3 regions of the Mediterraneibacter sp. NSJ-151 genome follow, and region 2 is predicted to be linked to each of the others. Evidence: predicted binding sites of a transcription regulator. Region 2 holds the regulator's gene; each other region holds the start of a gene.

Region 1 (10,361 bases), on a different contig from region 2:
TATTCATAGTTTTTTCATTTGATTTTCTTCAAATTTTCACATTTTCTTTTTACTTTTTATTTTCGTTCTTTTGCTTTTCTTCCCTTCTTCGCTTCGTGATCAAGCCACCAATTCTGCCTGTTTCTTTGGATGACAATGATTTCCATCCTGATTCCATTACTTTGTCTAGAAGGCCTAATTCTTCAGCAATTTCGTATTTCAGTTTTTCATCTTCTTCTAAGCATTTTAGATCTATCGTTTCTTTTTTCATCATGGATACCCCTTTCTTTTTTTCAGAGTATACCCATAAATGCAAAAAGACATTCTACATGAATGCCTTTTCTCATGATTCTATATTCTTTCTAGAAAGCAGACGGCTCATCTGGAATAATCACAGCTGCAATAAAATACGCTAATACACCTGTTCCGAAACTGCATGCAGCCAGAAGCACCATTCCTAATCGAACCAATGTTGGGTCGATATTAAAGTATTCTCCTACACCTCCACATACACCACATAACATTCTGCTTTCTTTTGAACGATATAATTTTTTCATAATATTTTCTCCTCTTCATATTATATTCTTTTCAAGTCGAACGTCCGTGAGACTTGGCACGCGATTCCGGTCAGCAAAGCTGACATATTCCTATCAGAATCACTTGCTACTTTTGAAATTCCACCTGAACCTGACCGATTCCACATTCTATATATAATTCTTTTTTTGCTCCATCACGAGAAATCTCTGTACCTGAACCAATCCCACCACATGACCTGCCTCCTACAGTAATTTCTCCCAGAGAGCTTTCCACTTGGTAGTTATATTCGTCCTCTCTTCCTTTTGCCTGATAAATGATACTTCCGACTCCACATTCAACTTCTGTTGATTCTGCTTCGCCTGCAATCTGCATTTCTCCTGCTCCACAATAAAATTCTGCACTATTTGAGACAAATTGTTCTATCTTTGCCTGACCGGCCCCCATTTCTACTTGTAATTCTTCAACTTGTATCTGACTGATATATAAGCTTCCGGCTCCCACCGAAATATCTGCTTCTTGTAATGAACGAGATGGAACTTTGATTCTTATCGTTGCCTTTGTATTATCTGACAATAATTTCTTAATTCTTTTTGAATCTTCCAATTCTATCTCTAATGAAGACTCGTCTGCTGTATAAGAGATTTTATTCAAAACATTGTCCGGAATATCAACCGTTTCTACTGTCAAATATCTGCCATCATACTCTTCGAGCTGTACATTCACCTGCGATACATCTACGTCCAGCTCTTTTATTCCATAAAATGTCTGCTGTTCTTCTCCTTTTATTTCCAAGTCATTTTCCGATTCAAAGGTTATATAATCAAAATCCCTGTCTTTTACAATGCTTCTAAAAAATGAACCACCTAATATCACACCGACAATACAACAAATCACTCCGATTGCAGCAAGGCTGCCACAAATCGCCCAGAATATCTTCCATTGCTTTTTCATACATTACCCACCGCCTTTCCTCGATAAAATGGCCATCTGCAAATATTAACAAAAATTCGAAATATTGCTGGATACATAACCATACACAATCTTACAGTTGCAACCGTTGCCACCAGACCAAGTGCCAACATAATCAATCCGACACCAACCATTATCATCGCCGATGGGAATCCAACTGCTGCCACGATTCCAAGTACAGCTACTGCGATTCCGGCTATTCCAATCCCCACTGATGCGACCACCAGACCTGCAAAGACTGCAAATGCCGCTATCACAAGTCCCAATACAGCAGCTACAATTCCTATTCCAACCGGAATCACAACCGGTGCACCAACCAGGACAATTGCAATGATCAAGATGATTTTTAATGTCTTGCTCGTCCATGGTTTCTGCCCTTGTCCCATGTTATTATAAGAACTATGATAATCCTGCTCTCCAAAAGCTTCATTATATGAATAGGTATCCCCTTCTTTTGTCCGTGGGCTTCTTGCGGCAGGTGTTGCTTTTTCCTCAAATCGTTCATCCTGAAATCCAGATTCTGTAAATTCACCATTCTGTTCACTTCCTGGTTCCAGATTCAGACATATAGTTGAGGCAACCTTCTGCGGAGTACCTAGTTCCTCTATTACCTGCTGCTCATTCTCAGCTCCTGCATCATCAAAATAATCTTCATAATATTGCAGTGCTTCTACTCTTTCTTCTTCTGATATTCCTATAAGCAGTTGGCTTAATTCTTCCATAAATTGTTTGCGGTTCATACTCCCACACCCCCTTCAAATATATCCTGTATCTTGCTAGAATAGTTCTTCCATTCAATTTTATATAAATTAAGCTGTGCCATCCCTTTTTCCGTTACTTTATAATAACGTCGGTTTCTTCCGTCATAACTCTTATCGTATACTTCCAGACATTCATCTTTCTGCAGTCTCCTGAGCACCGGATATAAAGTAGATTCCGATACATCAATTGCTTTACGTACATCTTGTGTAATCTTATAACCATAAGTACCCTCAGTTTCTCTTGACACAACAGCAAGAACAATCGCGTCCAATAAGGCAGCACCTGTGTTAAATACCATTCCATCACCTCATTTATGTATCATATTATTCTATTTGTAATATTATTTCTTTTCCAATATTATATGTTATATAATATTGTTTGTCAACTAGGTTTGTTAATAAGAAAACTCTTCCTATTCAAGAATGCCTCTGCATTCTTGCTGCGAGATGCGCGTCATGCAATGCATGACATACTTCTTCTGCGCATCTCTGCAATCCTGCCGGAGGCTATATCAGATGGGGGATTGACTCCCACCACTGATACTGATTTGTTACTCGCCACCTACAGAGGTGGGAGTCATCTCACATCTGATATATAAAAAGAGAGCAACCTCCACCAAGAATATTCTTAACAGAAATTGCTCTCTTCTATATACAGGATGTCCCTGTCACTTCATTTTATTTTGTCAAAAGCATCATAATCTCATTGCTTCTCTGTACAAATGCTGTCATCTCTTCCGGATTTAATGGCTTATGAGCCAGCATTGCCAGGTCATAGAGCTGTTTACAAATAATTGATACATTTTTGCTTCTCTTATGCTCTACAACAAATTTAACCAATGGATGATTTGCATTTAAAATCAGTGTTGCCTGTGTTCCAAACATACTTGGATCCATGCCACTCATTCCATACATCTTCATCATCTCTGCCATACGTCTGGATTCTTCTGACAGTACAGCCATCGATGCCACATTATCATCTTTGAGTTTTTCTACTTTAACATCCAGCTTATCATTTCCAAGCTCTTTACGGAAAATCTCTACGATACTGTCCGATGTCTTCTGGAACTCTTCTTTCTCGTCTTCAGATACTTCATCCTTCAAAGACTCATGTACATCGGCATCAATTCTCATAAATTTCACATCTTCATGTTTCTGCTCCAGATAAGTAATGAATGCAGAATCAATATTATGTGTCAGCAGAATCGCATCCTGTCCCTGTTCTTTAAACATGTTGATATACTGGCTCTGCTGTTGTTCGTCTGTTACATAATAAACAGTAGTTTTTTCTTTTTCAGCCTGTTCAGAATTCTCTGCTGCGTCAGTTCCTTCTGTTGTCTCAGTCTTTGTTTCTTCAGTTTCAGCATCTTCTTTTTTATTTGCCTTGATGCAATCTTCCAAAGTCAGATATTTGTGTTCCAAGTCTTTGTAAAGAATGGAATCTTTTACTTTACTACCGAATTTTTCATCTTTTAAGCATCCAAACTTGATAAATGGGCTGATATCATCCCAATACTTCTCATAATTTTCTCTGTCAGTCTTGAACATTCCGTTCAGCTTATCTGCAACCTTCTTAGAAATGTAATCTGCGACTTTATTTACAAATCCGTCATTCTGCAGTGCACTACGCGATACGTTCAATGGTAAATCAGGACAATCAATCACACCCTTCAATACCATTAAAAATTCAGGAATCACTTCTTTAATATTGTCTGCGATAAAGACCTGATTGTTATACAATTTGATCTTTCCTTCAATTGAGTCATACTCTGTATTAATCTTAGGGAAATACAAAATTCCTTTTAAGTTAAATGGATAATCCATATTCAAATGAATCCAGAATAATGGTTCTTTGTAATCCATAAATACTTTTCTATAGAAATCAATGTAATCTTCTTTTGTACATTCGCTTGGATTCTTTGTCCACAATGGGTGAATATCACTGATTGAAACAGGACGTTTTACAATTTTTGCTTTCTGTTTTGCTTCGCCCTCTTCCCCTTCTTTCGGCTCTTCTGTGATATGCTCAACTACTTCATCTGTATCCAGAACATCCGCCTCATCGATTGTCTCGTACTCCGGTTCTGCATTCGCTTTGCTTAAGAAAATTTCTACCGGCATAAATGAACAATATTTCTCCAACACTTCTCTTACACGATATTCATTTGCAAATTCAAGACAATCTTCATTCAAAAACAGTGTGATCTCTGTTCCGACTTCCTGTTTATTTCCATCCTGCATCTCGTACTCTGTACCGCCTTCGCTTACCCAGTGTACGGCAGTTGCATCATTCTGATAAGAAAGTGTATCGATATGTACCTCATCTGCAACCATGAATGCTGAATAGAATCCCAGACCAAAATGTCCGATCATCTCATCTTCTGTTGTTTTATCCTTATATTTCTCAAGGAATTGTGTAGCACCGGAAAATGCAATCTGTGTAATATATTTTTCAACTTCCTCAGCTGTCATACCAAGACCATTATCAATAAATTTTAATGTTTTCTCTTCTGGATTTACAATCACTTGAATTTTTGCTTTATAATTATCTGGAAGTTCATATTCTCCCATCATATCAAGCTTTTTCAATTTTGTGATTGCATCGCATCCGTTCGACACAAGCTCACGCACAAAGATATCGTGATCTGAATATACCCATTTCTTTATAATCGGGAAAATATTTTCGCTGTCAATTGATAAACTACCTTTCTTCATTGTCATAGTAAACACTCCTCTTTTATAAATCATTTTACTGTTAATCTGAAGTTAATTGGATGATACCATCTGCAATTCTTCTGTAAGCAGTATCATTTTTACCATCTAAAGAGTATTCTAATACGAGAATGACCAAAAGTCAACAACTTTTTAGCACTCGATTCAAACGAGTGCTAACATTTTCTATATTCAATTAATTCACACTATATTAACGGAACATATCCAGATTCGGTTTCTGGGAATCATCTGATTTATCAGACGGTTGTTCCGGTTTAAGACCTGTATCCATTTTCTGGATCATTGTGAACATCACAGCTGCCACAAATGTACATATAACAACGGTAACGCCAAGTATCTCCGGACTTTTTGCAAAACCATTAAATATTCCCGTGTTCGTTCCTATTACTGCCGTCAAATTGGCAATCATATGTGTAAACACCGGTGCTTTAAATGAACCATATTTATCATAAACATACGCTAAAACCAATCCCAACACAAGTGCATTTACCATCTGTATTGCATTGCTGTGCATAAACGAGAACAAAATGGCGGAAAACATTGCTGCCCTCAAAAATGGGGTTTTTGTCCGCATTCTTTTATAAATAATCCCACGGAATAACAATTCCTCCATAACTGGCACCAGAATACTCAATCCGACAATCTGAAGCCAAAATTTCGAATTATAAAATATTGCCGACGTATTTTGAAAACTACTATTTCCTGACACTAATTGCACCATATAAGATAAACAACTCACGCCAATATTATATGCAACTGCAAACACTAACAAAAATATATATTTAGACCAGGTTGCTTTCTCTGGCATCTGTGCATTTTCTTCTTTTTCTCGTTTACGATCTTTAAAATAGAATACAGAGCAGGCAAAAATGGAACAGATTGCTTTTACACACTGTATCTCAAGTGCATATTTTAATTCTAACTTCATGGCAAGTAATGAACACTGTTGCATTGCCATTGTCATAGCATCTGCACTCCCTGTATCAATTCCACTTAACACCTTCGCAAATTCATCTACATTTCCTATTACCAGCACACACGCTGTCCCGATACTAACACAAATTCCTACAATCCAGTAAACAAGCAGTGGGCCAAATACGTACCAAAACGGATTTTTTATCGGCTTATTATTCATTTCTCAAAGCCTCTCCTTTCTCTTGTATCCACCCTCTCAAACTCTCTTCATCTCCAAATAGTGAACCTTGCACCATCTCTGGTTTTCCGCCGCCTCTTCCTCGAAACTGCGAATTCAGTTCTTTTACCAATAATCTCATATCCAATGTTTTGCTTCCAATCACATATCGATATGACAACATTCCTTCTTCTGATGTTTCCGGCTGTCTGTTAAACACAGCACAAATATCATGTTGTTTTTCTAATACCTGATTCATTAAAAATCGTGGTCCTTCCCCATCCAGACCTTCTTCGAATAAACAGACTATCTTCTGAGTCGGATCTACTTCTTTCACTTTGTACTCCAACAACATTTTTTTCTGTCTGTCCAACTCTTGTTTTAATGCGTTATTTTCTTCTTTTAAACGTTCCACTGCCTCGGCCGTTTCATTCTCTTTTGCACAAAGACTTGCAGATATCTGCCTTGTTGCTGATAATTTTTTCCTATAATCGCAAAGTGCCCGAAAACCACAGAGCATCGTAATTCTCACGCCGCCTTTATAACGCTGTGCATTTGTCAGTTTAATCTGTCCGATCTCTCCTGTTGTTTTTACATGTGGTGCACAACATGCACATACATCATATCCTGGTATCGTCACAATCCTAATCTGACCTTCAATTTCAATTTTACTTCGATAAGCAATATTTTCTAATTCTTCTTTTGATGGATATGTAACCTGTACTTCCAGATTTTTTACAACTGCTTCATTCGCTTTCCACTCAATTTCCGCCAGTTCCTCTTTTGAAATTTCCCCATCAAAATCCATCGTACAGGAATCATCTCCCAAATGAAATCCTACATTGTTATATCCAAATCTTGCATGCACAAGCCCGGATATAATATGTTCTCCTGTATGTTGCTGCATCTTTTCAAAACGTTCCTGCCAGTCAATTTTTCCTTCCACAACATCTCCCGCTTCAAACGGATGCGAAGTATAATGCCACACATCGCCTTGCTTTTCCTGAACATCATGCACTTCATATTCATTCAAAGTTCCATGGTCAGCATATTGTCCTCCGCCTTCCGGGAAAAATGCCGTGCGATCCAAACGGATTTTATAATTTTCTCCATCCTTGCAACACTCTTGTACAATTGCCTGAAACATCTGCATATGACTGTCTTTGTAAAATAATTTTTCCGTCATTCTTTTCTCCATTTCACAACAGCCCTTCCCATATATAGGAAAGGGCTGTTATTTGTTGTTTATAGAATTCGTTTATACAAACATTTTCTTCTTATTGTTTACATTCTTTCCGGTGCTTCAAAGCCTAATAAATCAATACATGTCTCCAGCACATCTTTTGTAAGCTTTAACAATGCGATATAGCCGGCTTTCTTCTGAGCATCTTCTTCTGCCAAAATCTTTGTCTCATGATAAAATTTATTAAATGCGTTTGCCACATCATAAATATATGCACAAATTTTATGTGGTGCGATTTCTGCATAAACATTGTTAATCATTTCATTGAATTTTGCAATCTCAAGCATCAAAGCTTTTTCAGACTCATTTGTTGCTTCCTGAAGTTTCAAATCCTCAATGATACCGCCATCCTGCTGATATTTACCAAGAATTGATTTAATACGTACAATCGTATACAAAATGTACGGACCAGTATTTCCCTCAAATGAAGTAAATCTATCCACATCAAACACATAGTCTTTAGAGGCCTGATTTGAGAGATCGCCATACTTGATTGCAGCAAGTCCTACTGTTTTTGCTGTATTTCTTGCCTCTTCTTCCTCAACAGTACGATTATCCATAATCTTCTTATACATCTCTTCATCAATCTCACGGATCAGATTCTCCAGACGCATAACTCCGCCTTCTCTTGTCTTAAATGGTTTTCCGTCTTTTCCATTCATTGTACCGAATCCAAGGAATTTCAGCCCCGTTTCCGGACGCACAATACCACATTTTTTAGCACAACGGAATACCTGGACAAAATGTAATTCCTGACGCTTATCTACGACATAAATCACTTCATCCGGTTTGTATAATTCTTCACGCTCTACCAATGTTGCGAGATCTGTTGTATCATAAAGAGCTGCTCCGTCTGATTTTAAGATCATACATGGTGGAATTTCTTTTTTATCTCCTTCTTCCTGAACATCAACGACCAATGCACCTTCATCTACATGTGCAAACCCTTTTTCTTTGAGCATCTCTACCATACCCGGAATATATTTCTGTGCGTCTGCCTCACCTTTCCAAAGGTCAAATTCAACATTCAGATTCTTATAATTCTTTTTCAAATCTGTAACTGATACGTTCATGATATGTTTCCAGATCGCACGATATCCTTTGTGTCCGTTCTGAAGCAGATAAGTAGCCTGTAATGCCTTCTCACGATACTCTTCGTGTTCTTTTGCATAACCGCTTGCAGTTGGATAAATTTCCTCCAGCTCTCCGATGGTAAATGGTGCCTCTTTTGGATATTCTCCCTCAAAGCTCTCATCGAAATATGGAAGATCCGGCTGACGTTTCTCCAACTCTGTAATGATCAGACCCATCTGGTATCCCCAATCTCCAAGATGAATATCGCCTGTTACATCATTTCCTTTAAAGCGCATAATACGTTTTACACTCTCTCCGATGATTGCTGAACGCAAATGTCCTACGTGCAATGGTTTTGCTACGTTTGGTCCGCCGTAATCAATTAAGATTGTCTTCGGATTAGCTTCTTTTTCCACACCAAGTGTGTCATCTCCTGCCATCTCATTTAAAAATGCTGTCACGAAAGATGATTTTAATTTCAGGTTGATGAATCCAGGATTCACTGCATCTACCTGAGCAAAACATTCACTGTCCTGTAAATTTGCAACGATATCATTCGCAATCATAATTGGTGCTTTCTTATATGTCTTAGCAGCTGCCATTGCTCCGTTGCACTGATACTCACACAGATCCGGACGATTTGATACTGTTACTTTTGCAAACTTCGCATCATATCCCGCTGCTGTAAATGCCTGTTCCATTTCTTTTGTAATTAATTCAGATAAGGTATTCACTATATTTTCACTCCGTTCCATTTTATACTACTTCCATTTAGCTATTCTATCATTTATAATGAGTTCTATCAAGAAATTTATCAAATCATTTTGGAGGAAATTATGCTAAAAATCGGATCACACGTAGGAATGAAAGGAAAAGAAATGTTGCTTGGCTCAGCAAAAGAAGCTGTTTCCTACGGCGCCAATACATTTATGTTCTATACAGGAGCCCCACAAAACACTCGCAGAAAAGATATAAGTGAGTTAAATATTGACGCAGCATGGGAGTACATGGCGTCCCACAATATAGAAGAAATCATTGTTCATGCACCTTATATTATCAATCTGGGGAATGCCGTCAAGCCAGAAACTTTTGAACTTGCAACAGAATTTCTTGCGAAAGAAATTGAACGCACCATTGCCTGCCGAAGTCACACCTTGATTCTGCATCCCGGTTCTCATGTTGGTGAAGGTGTTGATATCGGAACTGCCCAGATTATAAAAGGCTTAAATGAAGTACTCACACACGACACTGACTGCTATATTGCACTGGAAACAATGGCCGGAAAAGGCTCTGAGATAGGACGTTCTTTCGAAGAACTTGCTCGTATCTATGACGGTGTTATATGTAATGAAAAACTTCGCGTTTGTTTTGATACCTGCCATATTAGCGATGCCGGTTATGATATTATCCATCACTTTGATGATGTCATCGATAAATTTGATCAAATATTGGGGAAGGAACAGATTGCTGTTTTTCACATCAACGACAGCAAAAATATACCTGGAGCTGCAAAGGATCGTCACGCTAATATTGGTTTTGGAGAGATTGGTTTTGATGCGCTGAATTATATTGTGCATCATAAAGATTTTGAAAATATCCCTAAAATCTTAGAAACTCCATATGTTCCAGATTTAGAAAATGCGAAAAAATCTTATCCGCCATACAAATACGAAATTGAAATGTTAAGAAACAATACTTTTAATCCGAATCTGCTTGATTTGATTCGAGAAATTTAAAGCAAAAAAAGAAAAGATGCCGTAAAATTATACGGCATCTTTTTACTCGCGTCTGGGCGGATTCGAACCGCCGCTCCTGCCTCCGGAGGGCAGCGCTCTATCCCCTGAGCTACAAACGCAAATTCTTATTCTTAGATTATTCCAAGAACACAAGCATTACTTTAACATACTTTTTTCTAAAAGTAAAGAGGATTTGG
Region 2 (10,361 bases):
TAGATGTTCCGTTTGGCAGGATTGTGACAGGAAAACCCTCAATATGGATAATGCTGACATATTATATAATATTATTGATAAGTTATTTTATATGGAAATATTGGGATATTCAGGCCGAAAAGCAGAAATATAAATCAAAAAACAGAGAAGATCTTATAGAAACAGAAAAAAAAGAAGGCCAAAGAATTTGTTTGAAAAGCAGATATTTTGCTATAAGAAGTGTAGTTTGTACAATTGCATTATGTGGAATTGTTTGTCTGTCCTACCATAAAAAAGGAAATTTGGAAATTACGATGTTGGATGTCGGACAAGGGGATGGCATTTTTATCCGCACCCCAAATGGAACAAACTGTCTTATAGATGGAGGCAGCACAGATGTATCTCAGGTAGGTCTTTATCGCCTGATTCCTTTTTTGGAATCAAACGGTGTTGGATGTTTAGATTATATTTTCATATCGCATGGGGATGAAGATCATATAAACGGAGTCAAAGAAATGTTAGAAAGTCAGAAATTAAATATAAAAATAAAAGCTCTGGTATTGCCTGTAAAGGAAGTATGGGATGACAAACTAAAAGATTTATCCGTGACGGCAGAAGAAAACCATACCAATGTGATCATAATGTCAGCGGGGCAGCAATTCGTAGAATATAAAGAAGATATATCATTCACATTAACATGTATTGGACCGGTAAAAAATTATTGTGGTGAAAATGGGAATGCAGCATCGATGGTTTTAGATTTAAAATTTGATGACTTCGATATGCTGTTTACTGGAGATTTGGAAGGAGAAGGGGAAACGCAATTAATTGAAAGCGGAAGTTTAAGGAAGTATGATATATTAAAAGTTGCACATCATGGTTCGAAAAATTCTACACCCGAAAAATTTCTGGAAATAACTTCTCCTTCCGTTGTGTTAATTTCAGCAGGAGTAAATAATCGATATGGGCATCCACATCAAGAAACTCTTGAACGATTAAATAAGGAAAAACGTACTATCTATAATACACAACATCAAGGAGCAATACATATAAAAACAAATGGAAAAAACTTGAGAATAAATGTTTTGCAAAAAGTAGGTATTTCCGATATAATATAGAAGTTATGAAAAGCTTAAACGAAGATTTAAAAACAGGACAATTTAAACAAATTTATCTCTTATATGGGGAAGAAGCATATTTAAAAAAACAATACCGGGATCGCCTTACAAAAGCATTGCTTCCAGAAGGCGACACGATGAATTTTGCACATTTTGAAGGAAAAGGAGTGGATGTTAAATCCGTGATTGATTTATCGGAGACATTACCTTTTTTTGCCGAAAGAAGATTAATCGTATTTGACAATACCGGCTTTTTTAAAAGTGCAGGTGCAGATCTGGCAGATTATATAAAAGAAATGCCCGATACCACATACTATATCTTTGTCGAAGATGAGGTGGATAAAAGAAGTAAACTGTTTAAGGCAGTAAAATCAAAAGGCCGTGTTGTCGAACTCCCATTTCAGGATGAAAATACGTTAAAACGTTGGGTCGCAGGAAAGATTCGAAATGAAAACAAACAGGTTACAGAGCAGACGATAATTTATTTTTTAAATAAAGTCGGAACAGATATGGAAAATATCACAAAAGAACTGGAAAAATTATTCAGTTATACTATGGAGAAAACAGACATTACAAAAGAAGATGTCGATGCAATCTGTGTTACACAAATTGCCAATCATATTTTTGATATGGTCAATGCAGTGGCTGAAAAGCAACAAAAAAAAGCCTTGGATTTATACTACGAATTGCTTGCATTAAAAGAGCCCCCTATGCGAATCCTTTTTCTGATGACCAGACAATATCGTATGTTGTTTCAGGTAAAACATTTGGCAAATAAAGGATATAGCAAAAAGGAAATTGCATCAAAAACAGGGTTACATCCATTTGCAGTTGGAAAATATATGGATCAGGCAAAATATTTTAAGACATCTGAACTAAGAATGGTTATGGAATACAGTGCAGATATCGAACAACGTGTAAAAACAGGATTGTTAACGGATAATCTGGCAGTGGAGTTGTTTATAATAAAATATTCATCAAAATAATTGTATTAATAAAAGAATATAACTGCGACATCATATTTTACAAAATAAATAAAATTTGGAGGAAGAAAAGTGTCAGGAATAGAACAAAGTAAAATTCGTAATTTTTGCATTATTGCACATATAGATCATGGAAAATCTACGTTGGCAGATCGTATTATTGAAAAAACAGGTCTTTTAACAGATCGTGAGATGCAGGCACAGGTTTTGGATAATATGGATTTGGAGCGTGAACGCGGTATTACGATCAAGGCACAGACCGTCCGAACAGTATACAAGGCAAAGGATGGGGAAGAATATATCTTCAATTTGATTGATACACCGGGGCATGTGGATTTCAACTATGAAGTGTCTCGAAGTCTGGCAGCTTGCGATGGTGCTATTTTGGTTGTAGATGCAGCACAGGGAGTAGAAGCACAGACATTGGCAAATGTATATCTTGCACTGGATCATGATCTTGATGTTGTGCCGGTTATTAATAAAATTGATCTTCCGAGTGCAGAGCCGGAGAGGGTAAAAGAAGAAATAGAAGATGTAATTGGAATTGAAGCTGAAGATGCACCTTTGATTTCAGCAAAGACAGGTCTTAATGTAGAGGATGTTTTAGAAGCAATTGTTGAGAAAATACCAGCCCCGGTAGGTGATGTCAAGGCGCCTTTACAGGCCTTGATCTTTGATTCTGTATATGATTCTTATCGTGGAGTTATTGTATTTTGCCGAATCAAACAAGGTAATGTGCGAAAAGGTACTCCGATTAAGATGATGGCTACAGGAGCTGTGGCCGATGTAGTTGAAGTTGGGTATTTTGGTGCAGGTCAGTTCATCCCTTGCGATGAACTGGAAGCAGGAATGGTTGGATATATTACAGCCAGCTTGAAAAATGTTAAAGATACTCGTGTTGGAGATACTATTACAAATGCGCAAAATCCATGTGCAGAACCTTTGCCAGGATATAAAAAAGTAAATCCAATGGTATATTGTGGGCTCTATCCTTCTGATGGAGCAAAATATCCTGATTTGAGAGATGCATTGGAGAAGCTGCAGTTAAATGATGCAGCACTACAATTTGAACCGGAAACATCTATTGCGTTAGGTTTTGGATTCCGTTGTGGTTTCTTGGGATTACTTCATCTGGAAATTATCCAGGAGCGTTTAGAAAGAGAGTACAATCTGGATTTGGTAACAACAGCACCGAGTGTAATCTATAAAGTGCACAAGACAAATGGTGATTTAATAGAACTCACAAATCCAACAAACCTGCCGGATCCGTCTGAGATCGACTATATGGAAGAACCAATTGTAAAAGCTGAAATAATGGTAACTTCGGAATTTATAGGCGCAATTATGGATTTATGTCAAGAACGCCGCGGTGTATATCAGGGAATGGAATACATTGAAGAAAAACGAGCTGTATTAACGTATCACCTTCCACTTAATGAAATTATTTATGATTTCTTTGATGCATTAAAATCTCGTTCCAGAGGCTATGCATCTTTTGATTATGAGATGTTAGGATATGAGCGTTCAGAACTTGTCAAATTGGATATTCTTATTAATAAAGAAGAAGTGGATGCACTTTCATTTATTATTCATAGTTCTAATGCATATGAACGTGGACGCAAAATGTGTGAGAAATTAAAGCAGGAAATTCCAAGACAAATGTTTGAGATCCCGATTCAGGCAGCAATCGGTGGAAAAGTAATTGCCAGAGAAACAGTTAAAGCAATGCGAAAAGATGTTCTTGCTAAATGTTATGGTGGTGATATCTCACGTAAGAAAAAACTTCTCGAAAAACAAAAAGAAGGTAAGAAGAGAATGCGTCAAGTCGGAAATGTAGATATCCCACAAAAAGCATTTATGAGTGTATTGAAATTAGATGAAGATTAATATGAAGAGAGAATTAGAATTATATCTCCATATACCATTTTGTGTAAGAAAGTGCAATTATTGCGATTTCTTTTCTGCAAGTGGAACAAAAGAAGAATTAAATGCTTATGTTCAGGCTTTATGTAAAGAAATTAATCGTTATAAAGATTTTGCAAAAGAATATATAGTAAAGACGGTTTTCCTCGGAGGAGGAACACCGTCTCTTTTGACAGCAGATCAGATGAAACTAATTTTTGAAAATCTAAATCAGATTTTTACCATCGATCCTGTTGCAGAAATTACAATGGAGATGAATCCAGGAACTGTAAACATTGAAAAATTAAGAAGCTATAAACAGGCAGGTATCAACCGTGTGAGTATCGGATTGCAATCAACAGAAAATAAAGAATTGAAAATGTTGGGAAGAATTCATACTTACGAAGATTTTTTAAATACATGGGAAGCTGTTGAACAAGCAGGATTTAAGAATAGAAATATTGATCTGATGTCAGCACTTCCTGGACAAACTTTAAAAAGCTGGGAAAATACACTGAGAAAGATTCTAACACTTAACCCTGAACACATTTCTGCATATAGTTTGATATTAGAAGAAGGAACGAACTTTTATGAGTGGTATTGTAAAGGTCAATTTGATGCGGGTGACTGGAAACTTCCTTCCGAAGATGATGAATATACAATGGGAGAGATGACCATTCAAATGTTAGAAAGTTGTGGAATGCACCGCTACGAGATATCCAATTATGCATACCCGGGAAAAGAGTGTCGGCATAATCTTGGATACTGGGACAGAGTGGAATATCTTGGAATTGGTGCTGGTGCAGCCTCTCTGATTTCCATTCAAAATAAAAATACTTCAGAAATACAAGAACAAATCCGTTTCAATCATATTAAGAATCGAGATAAATATATTCAAACCATTAATCAAAAACAAGCGATTGAAATAGAACATGAATACTTAACATTAGAAAATCAAATGGAAGAATTTATGTATTTGGGATTGAGAAAAACAGCTGGAATTTCAAAAAATAAGTTTCACAAGTTTTTTGGTAAAGAAATTGGGGAAGTTTATGGAAGTATAATAAAAAGGTTGGAAGAAGATGAATTGATAATAAGTAAAGAAGATAATCTCATGCTTACTCACAGAGGAATGGATATCAGCAATTATGTATTATCTGAATTTTTACTTTCATAAAATCAAATACTAATAAAAGTAAGAAAAACTTTGATTGTTTATGTCAGAGTTTTTTCTTTTTTATAGAAATATATAATAAATTTTTATTTCTATAAAAAAATGATAAACAGTGTTGACAAACGGAAATCAAGGTGCTATCTTATTACTTGTAAGGTGTTAGCACTCAAATAAGTGGAGTGCTAATAGCGAAGAAAGAGGAGGTTTTAAGAAGATGGATATAGAATTAACAGATAGACAACATATTATACTTAAAGCAATTATCCAGAATTATCTTGAAACCGGAGAGCCGGTAGGTTCAAGAACTCTTTCGAAATCAACCGACTTGAATTTAAGTTCAGCAACAATTCGAAACGAGATGGCAGATTTAGAGGATATGGGATATATTTTCCAACCACATACTTCTGCCGGAAGAATTCCTTCGGATAAAGGATATCGGTTATATGTAGATATGTTGATGGCCGATAAGGAACAAGAATTATCAGATTTGAAAAATGTTGTTTTAGAAAAATCTGATAAGGTTGATAAAGTATTAAAACAAGCAGCGAGAGTACTTGCAAATAATACAAATTATGCAACCATGATTTCTGCTCCGATCAACCATAAGAATACATTGAAATTCATTCAATTATCACAGGTGGATCCAGAACAGATTGTTGCAGTTATTGTAATGACGGGAAATGTAATCAAAAACAAGATTATCGAAGTTGATGAAGAGTTAGGCAATGAGACGATGCTAAAGTTGAATATGCTTCTGAACACTTCCCTCAATGGCATGTCTATTGAGGAAATTAACCTTGGGCTGATCGCCAGATTAAAAGATCAGGCAGGTATTCACAGTAAAGTAATCAGCGATGTGCTGGATGCTGTTGCAGATATTATTCATGTAGAAGATGATATGGAAATTTATACATGTGGTGCGACAAATATTTTTAAGTATCCGGAATTAAGCGATAAACAGAGTGCACAGGAAATAATAAGTGCCTTTGAGGAAAAACAACAGCTTGCAGAACTGGTTACAGAAACTCTTTCAAATGAAGAGAATACAGGAATACAAGTTTACATTGGCGATGAAACTCCGGTCAAGACAATGAAAGATTGCAGTGTTGTAACAGCTACTTATGAGTTAGGCGAAGGAATGCGTGGAACAATCGGTATTATTGGTCCGAAGCGTATGGATTATGAACATGTAATGAAGACATTACAGACATTGAAGAATGAACTGGACACTTTAAATCGTAGAGATTTAAGCGAACAGGATATAGAATAAAATTGGTGGAGGAAAAAATGAGTCAGGAAGATATGGTAAAAGAAGCAGTAGAAGAGGCAAAAGCAAAAGCCACACAAACTGTTGAAGAAGAATCTGAAGAGGTGACAGAAGAGGCTGTTGAAGCTGATGACTCTGAAGAAGAAACCTTAGAAGATGAATCATTAGAAGAGACAGAGAAATCTGGAAAAAAATTATTTGGTAAGAAAAACAAGAAAGACAAGAAAGACGAAAAGATTGAAGAATTAACAGATCGTCTTACTCGTCAAATGGCTGAGTTTGATAACTTCCGCAAGCGTACAGATAAAGAGAAAAAACAGATGTACGAAATAGGAGCGAAAGATATCATAGATAAAATTCTTCCCGTCGTGGACAATTTTGAACGCGGACTGGCAGCTGTGTCAGAGGAAGATAAATCACATCCTTTCATGGAAGGAATGGATAAAATTTACAAACAGTTAATGACAACTCTCGATGAAGCAGGTGTAAAACCAATCGAGGCTGTCGGACAGGAATTTAATCCTGATTTTCACAATGCAGTTATGCACGTAGAAGATGAGGAGGTGGGCGAGAATATCGTCGTGGAAGAGTTCCAGAAGGGTTACACATATCGTGACAGTGTTGTAAGACACAGCATGGTAAAAGTAGCAAATTAGAAGTAGTAAATCAGTAAATTTAGAATGATAAATTAGGAGGACAAATATCATGGGAAAAATTATTGGTATTGACTTAGGTACAACAAACAGTTGTGTTGCCGTAATGGAAGGTGGTCAGCCAACTGTTATCGCAAATACAGAAGGAGCAAGAACAACACCTTCTGTTGTTGCATTTACAAAAACAGGAGAACGTCTTGTTGGTGAACCTGCAAAACGTCAGGCTGTAACAAATGCAGACAAAACTATCTCTTCAATCAAACGAGAGATGGGTACAGATTACAAAGTAACAATTGATGACAAAAAGTATTCTCCACAGGAGATTTCTGCAATGATTCTTCAGAAACTGAAAGCTGATGCAGAAGGATATCTTGGAGAAAAAGTAACAGAGGCTGTCATCACAGTACCTGCTTACTTTAACGATGCTCAGCGTCAGGCTACAAAAGATGCCGGTAAAATTGCAGGACTTGATGTTAAACGTATTATCAACGAGCCTACAGCAGCAGCACTTGCTTATGGTCTTGATAACGAAAAAGAGCAGAAAATCATGGTATACGATTTAGGTGGTGGTACATTCGATGTATCTATCATCGAGATTGGTGATGGAGTTATTGAAGTATTATCTACAGCCGGAAATAACAGACTTGGTGGAGATGATTTCGACCAGAAGATTACAGATTATATGCTTGCTGATTTTAAAGCAAAAGAAGGCGTAGACTTATCTACAGATAAGATGGCACTTCAGAGATTAAGAGAAGCAGCAGAGAAGGCAAAAAAAGAGCTTTCTTCAGCTACAACAACAAATATTAACCTTCCTTTCATTACAGCAACAGCAGAAGGTCCAAAACATTTTGATATGAATCTTACAAGAGCTAAATTTGACGAATTAACTCGTGATTTAGTTGAAAAAACAGCTGAACCTGTACGTCGTGCACTTTCCGATGCAGGAATCACAGCTTCTGAATTAGGTCAGGTTCTTCTTGTAGGTGGATCTACTCGTATTCCAGCAGTACAGGAAGAAGTAAAACGTCTGACAGGTAAAGAGCCAAGCAAATCTCTGAACCCAGATGAATGTGTAGCACTTGGTGCTTCTGTTCAGGGAGGTAAACTTGCAGGAGATGCCGGCGCAGGAGATATCCTTCTTCTTGATGTAACTCCATTGTCATTGTCAATCGAAACAATGGGTGGTGTTGCTACAAGATTGATTGAGCGTAATACAACAATTCCAACAAAGAAGAGCCAGATTTTCTCTACAGCAGCAGACAATCAGACAGCCGTAGATATCAACGTTGTACAGGGTGAAAGACAGTTCGCAAGAGATAATAAATCACTCGGACAGTTCCGACTGGATGGAATTCCTCCGGCTCCACGTGGAATCCCACAGATTGAAGTTACATTCGATATTGATGCAAATGGTATCGTTAATGTATCCGCAAAAGATCTTGGAACTGGAAAAGAACAGCATATTACAATTACAGCAGGCTCTAACATGTCAGATGCTGATATCGATAAAGCTGTAAAAGAAGCAGCTGAGTTTGAAGCACAGGATAAGAAACGTAAAGAAGCTATCGACACAAGAAATGAAGCTGATTCTATGGTATTCCAGACAGAAAAAGCGATTAAAGAAGTCGGTGACAAATTAGATGCAACTGATAAAGCAGCTGTAGAAGCTGATTGTCAGGCATTGAAAGATTTGCTTGCTAAATCTACTCCAGAAGAGACTACAGATGAGCAGGTAGCAGAAATTAAAGCTGCAAAAGATAAATTGATGGAAAGTGCTCAGAAGCTCTTTACAAAGATGTATGAACAGACAGCTGGTCAGGCAGGTCCACAGGCAGGTCCTACACCAGAAGCAGGTCCGGCTCCTGAAGGATTCCAGGGTGACGATGTCGTAGATGGAGATTATAAAGAAGTTTAATAAAATGTATGACACATTTAAATAAACACATTGTGTTACTGTTTACAGATTTTGTAGACAGTAACACTTTATCTACGAAACCGGTCAAATGGTTTCGTAGATTTTCACGTTGCAATTTGTTGTAGTTTGTGGTAGATTGTAAACGTTTATGTAACTTAGTAAGAGAAATGAAAGGTAGTATAGATTATGGCGGAATCAAAAAGAGATTACTACGAAGTGCTTGGCGTAAGCAAAGATGCAGATGATGCAGCAATCAAAAAAGCATATCGTGTTCTGGCAAAAAAATATCATCCAGATATGAATCCTGGAGATGCTGAAGCTGAAAAGAAATTTAAAGAAGCTTCTGAGGCGTATGCCGTCCTCAGCGATGCAGATAAACGTCGTCAATATGATCAGTTTGGTCATGCAGCATTTGAAGGTGGTGCAGGTGGAGCCGGCGGTGGCTTTGGTGGCTTTGATTTTAATGGAGCTGATTTTGGAGATATCTTTGGAGATATTTTTGGAGATATTTTCGGTGGTGGCAGAAGAGGTGGTCGTGCCTCAAACAGTCCAATGAAAGGTGCGAATATCCGCAAGAGCATTCGAATTACTTTTGAAGAGGCAATTTCCGGCTGTGAAAAAGAATTGGAATTAGTATTAAAGGATCCTTGTACTACATGTAACGGAACCGGTGCAAAACCTGGAACATCTCCGGAAACATGTCCAAAATGTGGCGGTAAAGGTCAGGTTGTCTATTCGTCACAATCATTTTTTGGAACTGTGCAGAATGTGCAGACATGTCCAAATTGTAATGGAACGGGTAAAATTATTAAAGAGAAATGTTCTTCATGTTTAGGAACAGGATATACATCAAGCAAGAAAAAAATCCGAGTTACGATTCCTGCCGGTATCGACAATGGTCAAAGTGTGCGAATTCGTGAAAAAGGCGAACCAGGTGTAAATGGTGGTCCTAGAGGAGATTTACTTGTGGAAGTAAATGTATCTCGCCATCCTATTTTCCAGAGACAGGATATGCATATTTTCTCAACAGTTCCTATTTCATTTGCTCAGGCTGCTTTAGGAGCAGATATTCGCGTTCCTACTGTAGATGGTGATGTTATTTATACAGTAAAACCTGGAACAAAAACAGATACTAAGGTTCGTTTAAAAGGAAAAGGAGTTCCTTCTTTACGAAATGCTCAGGTACGAGGTGATCATTATGTAACATTAGTGATTCAGACTCCTGAAAAACTTAGTGCTGAAGCAAAAGAAGCTTTGCGAAAATTCGATATGCTTTCCGGTAATACTTTAAAACAAGAGTCTGCAAATACGGATGCTACAGACAAGAATAAAGGGAAAAGCAAGAAAAAATTCATGGACAAAGTGAA
Region 3 (10,361 bases), on a different contig from region 2:
TTCGTCACTTAATACATTGTACGCTTCTGTAACTTCTTTGAATTTCTGTTCTGCTTCTTTATTTCCCGCATTCGTATCAGGATGATATTTTTTTGCAAGCTTCCTATAAGCTTTCTTGATCTCTGAGGCACTTGCACTTCTACTAACCCCTAATACATCATAATAATCCCTCTTTGCCATTCATATCACCTCCTGATATTTTTTCAAAGCATTGCCTTAACAGCATCTATCAACTTATTTCAAATCAACAACACGTAAAATTTTTCTCTTATTTAGAAAAAGCTCCCCAGGACTTCCCAGGGAGCTCTTTTTATCCTATCCCTCAATGGTTACAAAGTGGTTCGCTTCCACTTCTTTCTTCTCCTCTTTCTTCGGGATATCGAGTGTCAAAATACCATTCTCAAATTTTCCATGAATGTCCTTCTCTGTAACGCCTTCGCCTACATAGAATGTACGGCTTGTGCTTCCTGAATAACGTTCCTGTCTGAGATATTTTCCTTTCTTCTCGTTATCGTCTTTTTCAAGACCTTTCTCTGCACTGATAGTCAAATAACCATCTTTCAATTCTACCTGAACCTGATCTTTCTTGAATCCTGGTAAATCTACTACCAATTCATATCCATCATCATGTTCCTTAATATCTGTTCTCATTACATGTGCTGCATGTTTTCCATACAACTTTTTCTCTACATCCGGGAATGAAAAATTCATCCAGTTATCCCAATCGTTCCAATCATTTAAAAAGCTTTCTCCAAAAATACTAGGTCTTAACATAAGTCATCTCTCCTTTTTTTGAATCCATATATGTTAGCACTTTTGATTATCAAAAATGTTGTGTTCTTGAACTTTCAGATCTGAGGCTTTCTCTTTTATTTCCCTCTTCCTTTGTTCTAGTTGTACTATAGCACCTATTATTAGCACTGTCAATGGGTGAGTGCTAATTTTTTGTGAAGATTTTGTGAACGCTACAAGTCATGCAAAATGCCATCGACAGTTATGGCTTCCGCTACTGCGGAATTATCCATGTTGCCGACGGCACACCAAGAAATGCTTATGATTTAGTTTGATTTTCATCGTGACGTATTCGCATGTAAAATTGCTGCGCAGTGCCCTATCCGGCAATCAGCATACACAGTGGCATTGTCAGGATTGAAAGCAGCGTTGTCACTGTAAAAAGCTCTGTCGCATAATGATCATCATGCTCATACATAATCGCCATCGTAATCGTCATGGCACCGGCCGGACACGCTGCAGTCACTGCGGCTACTGTCCGCATCTGATCATCAATCGGCAGAAATCTCAGTAACAAACAGAACAGACCTGCCGAAACGATCAGGCGCAGTAACGCCACGAAAAAGAGTCTTCTTTTTGTCAAAACCTCCTTAAAATTCAGCTGTGTCATAATCGCGCCGGACAAAAGCATCGCCAGCGGCGTATTCATATCGCCAATGGCACCCATTGCAAAATCAATACTTTCCGGCAGACGAATCTGAAAAATAAAGAATACCATACCTGCGATGACCGCAATGAGGCACGGATTAATCAGCTTCTTCAGCTGAAAACCACCTTTATCCAACAGCATGATGCCATGTGTCCAGCAGAAAATATGAAAAACGGCGACAAACACGGTTGCATAGATAACACCGATATTTCCAAAAAGCGCATAACCAAGCGGAACCCCTATAAATCCACAGTTATCATAGGTCACTGCAAACTTCTCAATTGACAGATCATACCCTTCTCTCTCATGCAAAAGGAAATGACCAATCATAATGGAAATCAGATAACTGATGACGGCCAACACAAAAAGAAGGCCCATTTTTTTCAGCAACTCACTGTCATACTCCATCTGAAAGGAAGTAAAAATCAAAATAGGATTCACAACCAGTGTACTCAGTCTAGACAAACGCTGTTTTGTATAATCATCAATGATTCCCATCTTATAACAGATCACGCCTACAATCATAATAATAAAAATAGAAATAATCTTTCCAAATACCGTTGCAACTATCATTCGCTATGCTTCGCCTTTCTCTTTAACTGTCCATTTTTTCAACTCATATAATACTACATACCGATATTACCGGTCAACAAGCCGATCAGCACCTTCATGTCGATGACGTGAATGAAACCTTGCAGATCTGCTCCGCATTACACTTCAGAACAACCGTCGGCGCATATTCCAATCTGTTTTTCAACGTCACGCCGCGAATCGTCAGCGGCTGAAAAAGATGCGGATATAAATTCTGATTCATACTCATCCCCCATTATTTACTGTCAAATATATCACTATGATTCTTATCTTTACTATGAGTATAGCAACAGAAAATGGTGTTGTAAAATGCCCGTTTTGATATTGAGATATAACCGCGGCGACATAACTTATTACATTTTTGCATCCGATTTATTTAAAACCCTAAAAGCAGCGAAAGGCCACAACCCAAATGGGCTGCGGCCTTTTTGATTCAGGACTTGCTTAGAATTCCTGCGCTTCATATACATTTATTTTTTACTGGATAGAAATATATTTCTTCTCTTCTACAGCAGGTTTTGCTTCTTTCTTAGGTACGAACAGTGTCAGAATACCATGTTCAAAGGATGCCTTGATATCCTCTTCTGTGATATCTTCGCCAACATAATAGCTTCTCTGACATGCGCCTGCATAACGCTCACGTCTGATGTACTTGCCTGTCTTCTTGTCTTCCTTATCTTCATCAAGACCCTTTGCTGCACTGACGGTCAGGTAACCATTATTCAATTCAGCCTTAATCTCGTCTTTCTTGAAGCCCGGAAGATCAATCTCAAGTTCATAGCCATTGTCCAGTTCCTTGATATCTGTCTTCATCAGATTGCCTGCATGGTGACCATACAGTTTCTTCTCTGCCTTATCTTCTGCTCTGTTGTCATAATAAAATGGAAAATCAAAGAAATCATCAAATAAATTATTGTTAAAAATGCTAGGTAACATAAGTCATATCTCCTTTTCAATCAAATATCTATATTCCAATCTGTTAACTGTTATTGTCTAAAAACATCTGAGCCGATGAATCATTATCCCTCAATGGATATATATTTCTTCTGCTCTACTGCAGGCTTTGCTTCCTCTTTCGGAATTTCAAGCTTCAAGGTGCCATCCTCGAACTTAGCCTTGATGTCTTCCTGTTTAACACCTTCACCAACATAGAAGCTTCTGCTGCATGAACCGCTGTAACGTTCACGTCTGAGATACTTGCCCTCCGAGTTCTTCTCATCTGTCTGCTTATTCGATACAGCACTGACGGTCAAGTAGCCATCCTTCAGTTCAGCTTTCACATCTTCCTTCTTTACTCCCGGCATGTTCATCGTTACTTCATAACCATGATCTGTGTCTTTCACATCTGTGGTCATCAAACCTGCTGCATTATAATTATAATTTCCATCAAATGGGAATCCAAAAAAGTCATCTAACAAATTCTCTCCAAAAATACTAGGCATTAACATAAGTCATATCTCCTTTCAAAAGATATCTTAAAATCTAATCATGCACTTTCGGATTGCTCCTGAGTGTTATCAACATTTTCAACTCCGGATTCGGAACTCTTCTTTTTGTTCCTCTTCCTTTGTTCTAGTTGTACTATAGCACCTATTATTAGCACTGTCAAGAGGCGAGTGCTAATTTTTTTGTGAAGATTTTGTGAACGCCTTGAACCATGCAAAATGGTGAAAAAAACGCCCTGCAAGTTTCTTCTACAGTAAAGCAACTTTCACATATTACCTATGAACCAGTATCCCTCTACCTCTGCACTCTTCCACTTCCATCACTGTTCATAAGTGCCAGTACTTCTTTTTCCGTCGTATAATTGATGTCCCCAGGCATCGTATGTTTAATCGCAGATGCTGCAATGGCAAATTCCAGTGCATCCGAAATACTCATTTTAGAAAGATATCCATGTAGAAATCCTGCTGCGAAGGAATCACCTCCACCTACGCGGTCAACAATATGAAGTGGATACGAACTTCCTGTATAGAGTCCTTCTTCGCTGCATACTGCTGCTGATAATGTATTATCAGAAGCACTGATACTTTTTCTCAATGTCGTGATCAGGCACTTCAACTGATATTTTTCCAACACTTTTTTCATATTTTCTTCATTTACACAGATACTATAATCTCCGTCAATCAGATCCACTCCCAGAACTGAATATCCGAGACATTTTGCTGCATCTCTTGCATTTCCAAAACAGATGTCTACATACTTCATCATTTCTGCAAGAGATTTCTGCTTTCCTTCAATATCTTCTGTCCAAAGTCTCGCTCTGTAATTCAAATCAAAAGATGTCGTAACTCCATACTTTTTTGCTTTTTTCAAAGCTTCTAGTGTAAGTAACGATGTATCCTTACTAAGGACCGGGGTGATTCCTGATACATGAAATAAATCTGCATTTTTAAATACGCTTTCAAAATTAAATTCTTCTGCCTTTGCCTCTGTAATCGCAGAATCCTGTCTGTCATATATGACGCTTGACGGACGGACAGATGCTCCGTTTTCAAGGAAATAAATTCCCAGACGCTTTCCTCCTCGAGCAATCTGTGAGCAATCTACGCCGACTTTCTGCAGCTGTCCAATTGCAGCATCACCAAGCGGATGATCTGGAAGTTTGGAAAGAAATACAGCCTGATGGCCAAATTGCGCAAGTGATGCTGCGACATTTGCCTCTGCACCTCCATAACAGACATCAAATAACTGTGCCTGTCCAAATCTCTGATTTCCGGGAGGAGAAAGTCTCAACATGATTTCTCCAAGTGTAACAACCTTTGCCATGATTTCTCCTCCTATTTTAATTTCTTCCTTGCCTCTGAAACGAGTTCTACCGCTTCACGGACCAGTTTTTCAATTTCATCATATTTTCCTTCACATATCAGATCCTTTTTCACCATCCAGCTTCCGCCGCATGCAAGAATTGCCGGACACTCTAAATAACTACTTACATTCTTTGGATTGATCCCTCCTGTCGGCATGAATCTTATATTAGAATACGGAGCTGAAATTGCTTTAATATAATTCAGTCCACCTGCCGGTTCTGCCGGGAAAAATTTCACAACACTAAGCCCAAACTCCATAGCCACTTCTACATCACTTGGTGTAGAACATCCGGGAATGATTGGAATTCCTCGTTTCACACAATAATCTACGACTGTAGGATTTAATCCCGGGCTGACAATGAATTTTGCTCCCGCTTCAACTGCTCTGTTTACCTGATCTGTTGTAAGTACAGTTCCGGCACCAACAAGCATCTGAGGATATTTTTCTGACATCACACGGATAGCCTCTTCTGCTGCTTGTGTTCTGAATGTAACTTCAGCACATGGAATTCCACCATCACACAAAGCTTTCGCAAGCGGAGCAGCATCTTCGGCCTGGTCCAGAACAACAACCGGTATAATTCCTGTTTCTTTAATTTTTGAATAAATATTCTCCATCTTCTATAATCTCCTCTATCTATATACAACAGCCGGCAGAATTACTTATCCTGCCGGCTTCATTTATAAGTTAAAATCGGAAATACATTTCTGCATTATCATGGCAGACTCTCTTAATCATCTGTTTCAGATATTCCATATCTTTTGGATATTCACCATTTTCTACCCATGAACCGATCTTGTTGCATAGAATTCTCCGAAAGTATTCATGTCTTGGAAATGACAGAAAGCTTCTGGAATCGGTAAGCATTCCTATAAAGTTTGCAATCATTCCGGTATCTGCCAGTGCATCCATCTGATCTTCCATACCACGCTTATGATCGCAGAACCACCAGGCTGTTCCTAGCTGTACTTTTCCGCGGATTCCATCAGAATTGCTTTGATAATTTCCTGCCATAGCGGCAAGCATCGGACCATCTTTCGGATTCAGATAATACAGGATTGTTCTCGGAAGACTATCTGTAACATCCATAGAATCCAGCAGCCCTGCAAGTTGCGGTGCATAGTTGAAATCATTCAGGCTGTCACACCCGATATCTGCACCCAGTTTTTCATATAATCTTGTAGAAGTATTCCGCAGCGCACCAATATGAAGCTGCATTGCAAGAGATCGCTCTGCATACATCTGACCAAGATTCTTTAAAACAAAACCTCGAAATGCAGCTGCTTCATTATTTGTGATTGGAGTATTGCCTAATGCCTTCGTATAAATGTATGCTACTCCCTCAAGTGTCGTATCCGGACGATAGAAATCCTTTTCCAGACTATGATCCGTTACATGACATCCTTTTTCCACGAAATAATCCAGTCTTTTCTCAAGGGCCTCAAACAGTCCGTGCAATGTTGTAATATCAGTTTTTGCAACTTCCCCAAGATGTGTAATATAGTTTGAAAATCCTGGATTTTCAATATCCAGTACAGAGCCCGGGCGAAATGTCGGGAGCACTTTAAATCCAAGTGTCTCGTCCTGTGCCAAAAGCTTATGATATTTCAGATCATCCGCCGGATCATCTGTTGTGCAAAGCACTTCTACATTCTGCATCCGAAGAAGATTTCTAACGGAATGATCCGGTCTTTGCAACTGTTCTTTTCCAATCTGCCAGATTTTCTCTGCTGTAGCCGGTGAAAGTGTTTCATCAATATTAAAATATCTTTTCATTTCCAAATGTGTCCAGTGATATAGTGGATTTCCTATACTGTTCTGCACAGTCTCTGCCCATGAAAGAAACTTTTCATAAGGATCTCCATCTCCCGTAACTAATTTTTCTGGTACACCATTGGCACGCATCCCTCGCCATTTATAATGATCTCCACCGAGCCATACCTGTGTCAGATTCTCGTAACACTGGTCTTCATAGATTTCTTTTGGACTCAGATGGTTATGAAAATCAATGATTGGCATAGTCTCTGCTGCATTGTGATAAAGCTCCTTTGCTGTCTCATTCGTCAGTAAGAAGTCGTCATGAATAAATGATTTCATTAAAGAGCCTCCATTTATTTTTCCCATACATATTTTTTCAAAGTTTCTCTGACTGCACCAGTTCCCTGTAGCATCTCTTCAAAATAACCACATACCTTTTCTGCAAGCCCTACTTCGTAAAGGTCCACACCAAAGATCTTCTTGTCCTTCAAAATCGGACGGATTATTTCTTCTATCTCAGCAGTTTCACCAAGCTGTATCTTAGAAAATACCGGGCTCAGGCTCTGCAACATCGGATCCGGACTAAGTTCGAATGCATTTCCATTATCATCCACAGCAAGCAGATAGCGAAGCCATCCCGCAAACACAAGTGGAATCAGCTTCAAGTCTGAAGTTTTCAACTCTTCTGATTTTTCATATGCTTTGATTGTCTCACCAAAACGGATGGAAAGTTTTTGTGAAGTATCTGTCGCAATTCGCTGTGGTGTATCCGGCATAAATGGATTTGGAATTCGAATTTTTAAAACTGTATCAATAAAATCCTTTGGGTTAATAATCTTAGGATCTGTCACAACCGGAAGCCCTTCTTTGTATCCGATTACTTCAACCAGTTGTCTAAGATCTTCATCTTTCATCTCATCGGCAATAAGCTGGAAATCCAGCAGACATCCAAATACTGCAAGAGCAGTGTGAAGTGGATTTAAGCAGGTACATACTTTCATACGCTCAACTTTATCTACTGTCTCACGATCTGTAAAAATCAGTCCGCCCTTTTCAAGTGCAGGTCTTCCATTCGGAAATGCATCTTCAATTACGAGATACTCACATTCTTCTGCATTCACGAACGGTGCAACATAAGTGTTTTTTGAAGTGATAATCGGAGCCACTTCTTCCACACCATCGTTCTGAAGTACTTCTTCCACAGAGGCATTTGGACGTGGTGTGATCTTATCAATCATAGACCATGGAAAAGATACTTCCTTTGGATTGGAAACATATTCCACAAATTCCTGTGAAACAGACTTGTTAGAAGCCCATCCCCTTGCAAATGTGAGGATGGCAGTACTCAGCTTGTCTCCATTATGAGAACAGTTGTCAGTACTTACAAATGCGATTGGTTTTCTTCCGTTTTCAAAACGTGTATAGAGAAGAGACGCTACTTTTCCCATGTAGCTGCATGGTTTTTCCGGTCCATTCTCAATATCTTTCTTTACATCCGGAACAGCCTCTCCATGTCTGTCAGTCACACTGTAACCTTTTTCTGTAATAGTAAATGTTGCCATCTGAAGGGAATCGGAAGCAAAGATTTCTTTTAGTCTTCCAAAAGCGTTTTCATTTTCACTGTCCAGTGCAAGAGACTCAACGACACTTCCCGTTACACTCTTTTCCATTGTTCCATCTGCTTTTAAAGTTACAAGGATAGAATAATCGTCATGCGGATGGTTCATCTTCTCAATAATCTCATAATCATATCCTTCTGCCACAATAAGTCCGCGCTCAAGCGCACCTGCATCCAACAAGTTCTGGACTACGTTTGCATGGAATGCGCGGAAAATATTTCCTGCACCAAAATGTATCCAGAACGGATTTTTCTTTGTAGCATCTGCAACCTTTTCACGATTGTATTTAGGAAGCTGATAACCTTTCTCTTCCCATAAAGCATGATCTTTAAGACCTTCCTTATACAACTTCATGCCTTTTCTCCTCCTTTGTGATTGCTTCCCACAACCCATTAAGATAAGTTGCCCCGAGTGCACGGTCATATAGACCATATCCTGGCATTGCCTTTTCTCCCCAGATCATTCTTCCGTGATCCGGGCGGATCGGTCCGTCAAATCCGATATCATAGAGTGCTTTCATGATCTCAAACATATCGAAGGAGCCATCTGATGAGAGATGTGCAGCTTCTTCAAAATTCGTCGGTGTATGGAACTTCAGATTACGCACATGCGCAAAGTGAATTCTTCCCTTTAAGGAACGAATCATATCCGGAAGATTATTTTCACGATTTGTTCCATAAGAACCTGAACAGAATGTAACACCATTGTGCGGATTGTCAACCATATGCATCATACGAAGAATATTTTCCTTGTTAATAATGATACGAGGCAGTCCGAACACACTCCATGCAGGATCATCCGGATGGATTGCCATGTAAATATCATATTTATTACATACAGGCATGATACGCTCAAGAAAATACTTCAGATTTTCAAAGAGCTTTTCATCGTCAATATCTTTATACATTGCAAACAGTTCTTTGATATGTTCCATACGCTCTGGCTCCCAGCCCGGCATCACTGTGCCATTCATATCGGAAGCAATCGAGCCAAACATGTCTTCTGGATTCAGTGCATCAACAGCTTCCTGTGTATAAGCGAGAACTGTTGATCCATCCGGTCGCTTACGGGCAAGCTCTGTTCTCGTCCAGTCAAAAACAGGCATGAAATTATAACATACCAGATGGATATCCTCTTTTCCAAGATTCTCCAGTGTCTCAATATAGTTGTCAATATATTTATCTCTGTCTGCACTTCCTGTCTTGATTGCATCATGTACATTCACACTCTCAATACCTGAAATATGGAGTCCTGCCGCTTCTACTTCATCTTTCAATGCACGAATACGTTCCCTGCTCCATACCTCTCCCGGATCTGTGTCATACAATGTTGTGATAACTCCTGTCACTCCCGGTATCTGACGAATCTGCTCCAATGTAACAGTATCAAATTTTGATCCATACCATCTAAGGGTCATTTCCATAACTCTGATCATCCTTTCTATAATGCCTGCGGATTTCTCGCGGTCGCATCTGTTAGTTTTCTTTCTTAATTCCCTGCAAAATGCGGTTCACCTGTTTAATGCTTTCATCGTCTGCACCCGATTGCTTGAGCAGACTTATGAGTGTCATGCGTCCCATCATTCTCTGCAGTCCCGGATTGTCTTTTACTGCATCTGCCACATCTCCGCGGTCAGAAGCTCCTTTTGCCATCATTTCATCAATGATTGCACCTGCTTTTGGATTTGCTTTAATCTCTGCTAATTTATCATTGATTGAAAAACATTCCGGATCTAACTCATCTGCATCAAACCAGTTCGTAACCGGACTACGTTTTATAAAAATGTAATCTTGGTTTTCTTCTTCCACTTTTTTCACTGTAATGCTGTCTGTACAAGAATCTGCAATTGCAGTAATCTTATGCTCACCTGAGATTGGCACATTGAATTTGAAAATTGTTTTTCCTGTCTGTGTCTCAAATTCTTTTCCATCTACAACCAATGTTATTTTGGACTGGTTGGAATATACTTTCACTTCCGTTACATCTTCTGTACGGTCTACATAGCGTTTTCCACATAAATGTACGAATGGTTCTTTCTTATTCCATGCTGCTTTATACAGGTAAAATGCATCTTTTTTTGTCTTGCGGTCAATTGTCACAAGACCTTTCTGGTTTTCTCCATGTTTGCCGCCTTCATCTCT

The links. The regulator HrcA, encoded in region 2, represses chaperone genes, less so after heat shock. The targets are predictions, from matches to a motif close to TGTTAGCACTCNNNNNNNNNGAGTGCTAACA.
Region 1: htpG (molecular chaperone HtpG) is a predicted target of HrcA. The motif match lies at 5,110-5,140, and genes of this name have one in related genera.
Region 3: LQE94_RS11675 (Hsp20/alpha crystallin family protein) is a predicted target of HrcA. The motif match lies at 3,627-3,657, and genes of this name have one in related genera.

The regions. Positions count from the first base shown of each region.
Region 1 is NZ_JAKVPP010000008.1:43,108-53,468, reverse strand. Features, by position in the region: gene LQE94_RS09740 (small, acid-soluble spore protein, alpha/beta type) at 50-253, opposite strand; gene LQE94_RS09735 (PspC domain-containing protein) at 342-536, opposite strand; gene LQE94_RS09730 (DUF4097 family beta strand repeat-containing protein) at 643-1,467, opposite strand; gene LQE94_RS09725 (DUF1700 domain-containing protein) at 1,464-2,225, opposite strand; gene LQE94_RS09720 (PadR family transcriptional regulator) at 2,222-2,545, opposite strand; gene htpG (molecular chaperone HtpG) at 2,925-4,967, opposite strand; gene LQE94_RS09710 (CPBP family intramembrane glutamic endopeptidase) at 5,170-6,114, opposite strand; gene LQE94_RS09705 (alanyl-tRNA editing protein) at 6,107-7,297, opposite strand; gene argS (arginine--tRNA ligase) at 7,396-9,183, opposite strand; gene LQE94_RS09695 (deoxyribonuclease IV) at 9,265-10,164, shown strand; tRNA gene LQE94_RS09690 (tRNA-Arg) at 10,212-10,283, opposite strand.
Region 2 is NZ_JAKVPP010000003.1:161,406-171,766, reverse strand. Features, by position in the region: gene LQE94_RS04205 (DNA internalization-related competence protein ComEC/Rec2) at 1-1,097, shown strand, start outside; gene holA (DNA polymerase III subunit delta) at 1,103-2,083, shown strand; gene lepA (translation elongation factor 4) at 2,153-3,967, shown strand; gene hemW (radical SAM family heme chaperone HemW) at 3,969-5,159, shown strand; gene hrcA (heat-inducible transcriptional repressor HrcA) at 5,371-6,426, shown strand; gene grpE (nucleotide exchange factor GrpE) at 6,444-7,079, shown strand; gene dnaK (molecular chaperone DnaK) at 7,129-8,994, shown strand; gene dnaJ (molecular chaperone DnaJ) at 9,181-10,361, shown strand, end outside.
Region 3 is NZ_JAKVPP010000011.1:15,518-25,878, forward strand. Features, by position in the region: gene LQE94_RS11650 (DnaJ C-terminal domain-containing protein) at 1-180, opposite strand, end outside; gene LQE94_RS11655 (Hsp20/alpha crystallin family protein) at 316-774, opposite strand; gene LQE94_RS11660 (AEC family transporter) at 1,112-2,014, opposite strand; gene LQE94_RS11665 (hypothetical protein) at 2,109-2,255, opposite strand; gene LQE94_RS11670 (Hsp20/alpha crystallin family protein) at 2,510-2,968, opposite strand; gene LQE94_RS11675 (Hsp20/alpha crystallin family protein) at 3,052-3,480, opposite strand; gene LQE94_RS11680 (sugar kinase) at 3,773-4,801, opposite strand; gene LQE94_RS11685 (bifunctional 4-hydroxy-2-oxoglutarate aldolase/2-dehydro-3-deoxy-phosphogluconate aldolase) at 4,813-5,460, opposite strand; gene uxaC (glucuronate isomerase) at 5,531-6,940, opposite strand; gene LQE94_RS11695 (mannitol dehydrogenase family protein) at 6,955-8,574, opposite strand; gene uxuA (mannonate dehydratase) at 8,561-9,643, opposite strand; gene LQE94_RS11705 (glycoside hydrolase family 2 protein) at 9,696-10,361, opposite strand, start outside.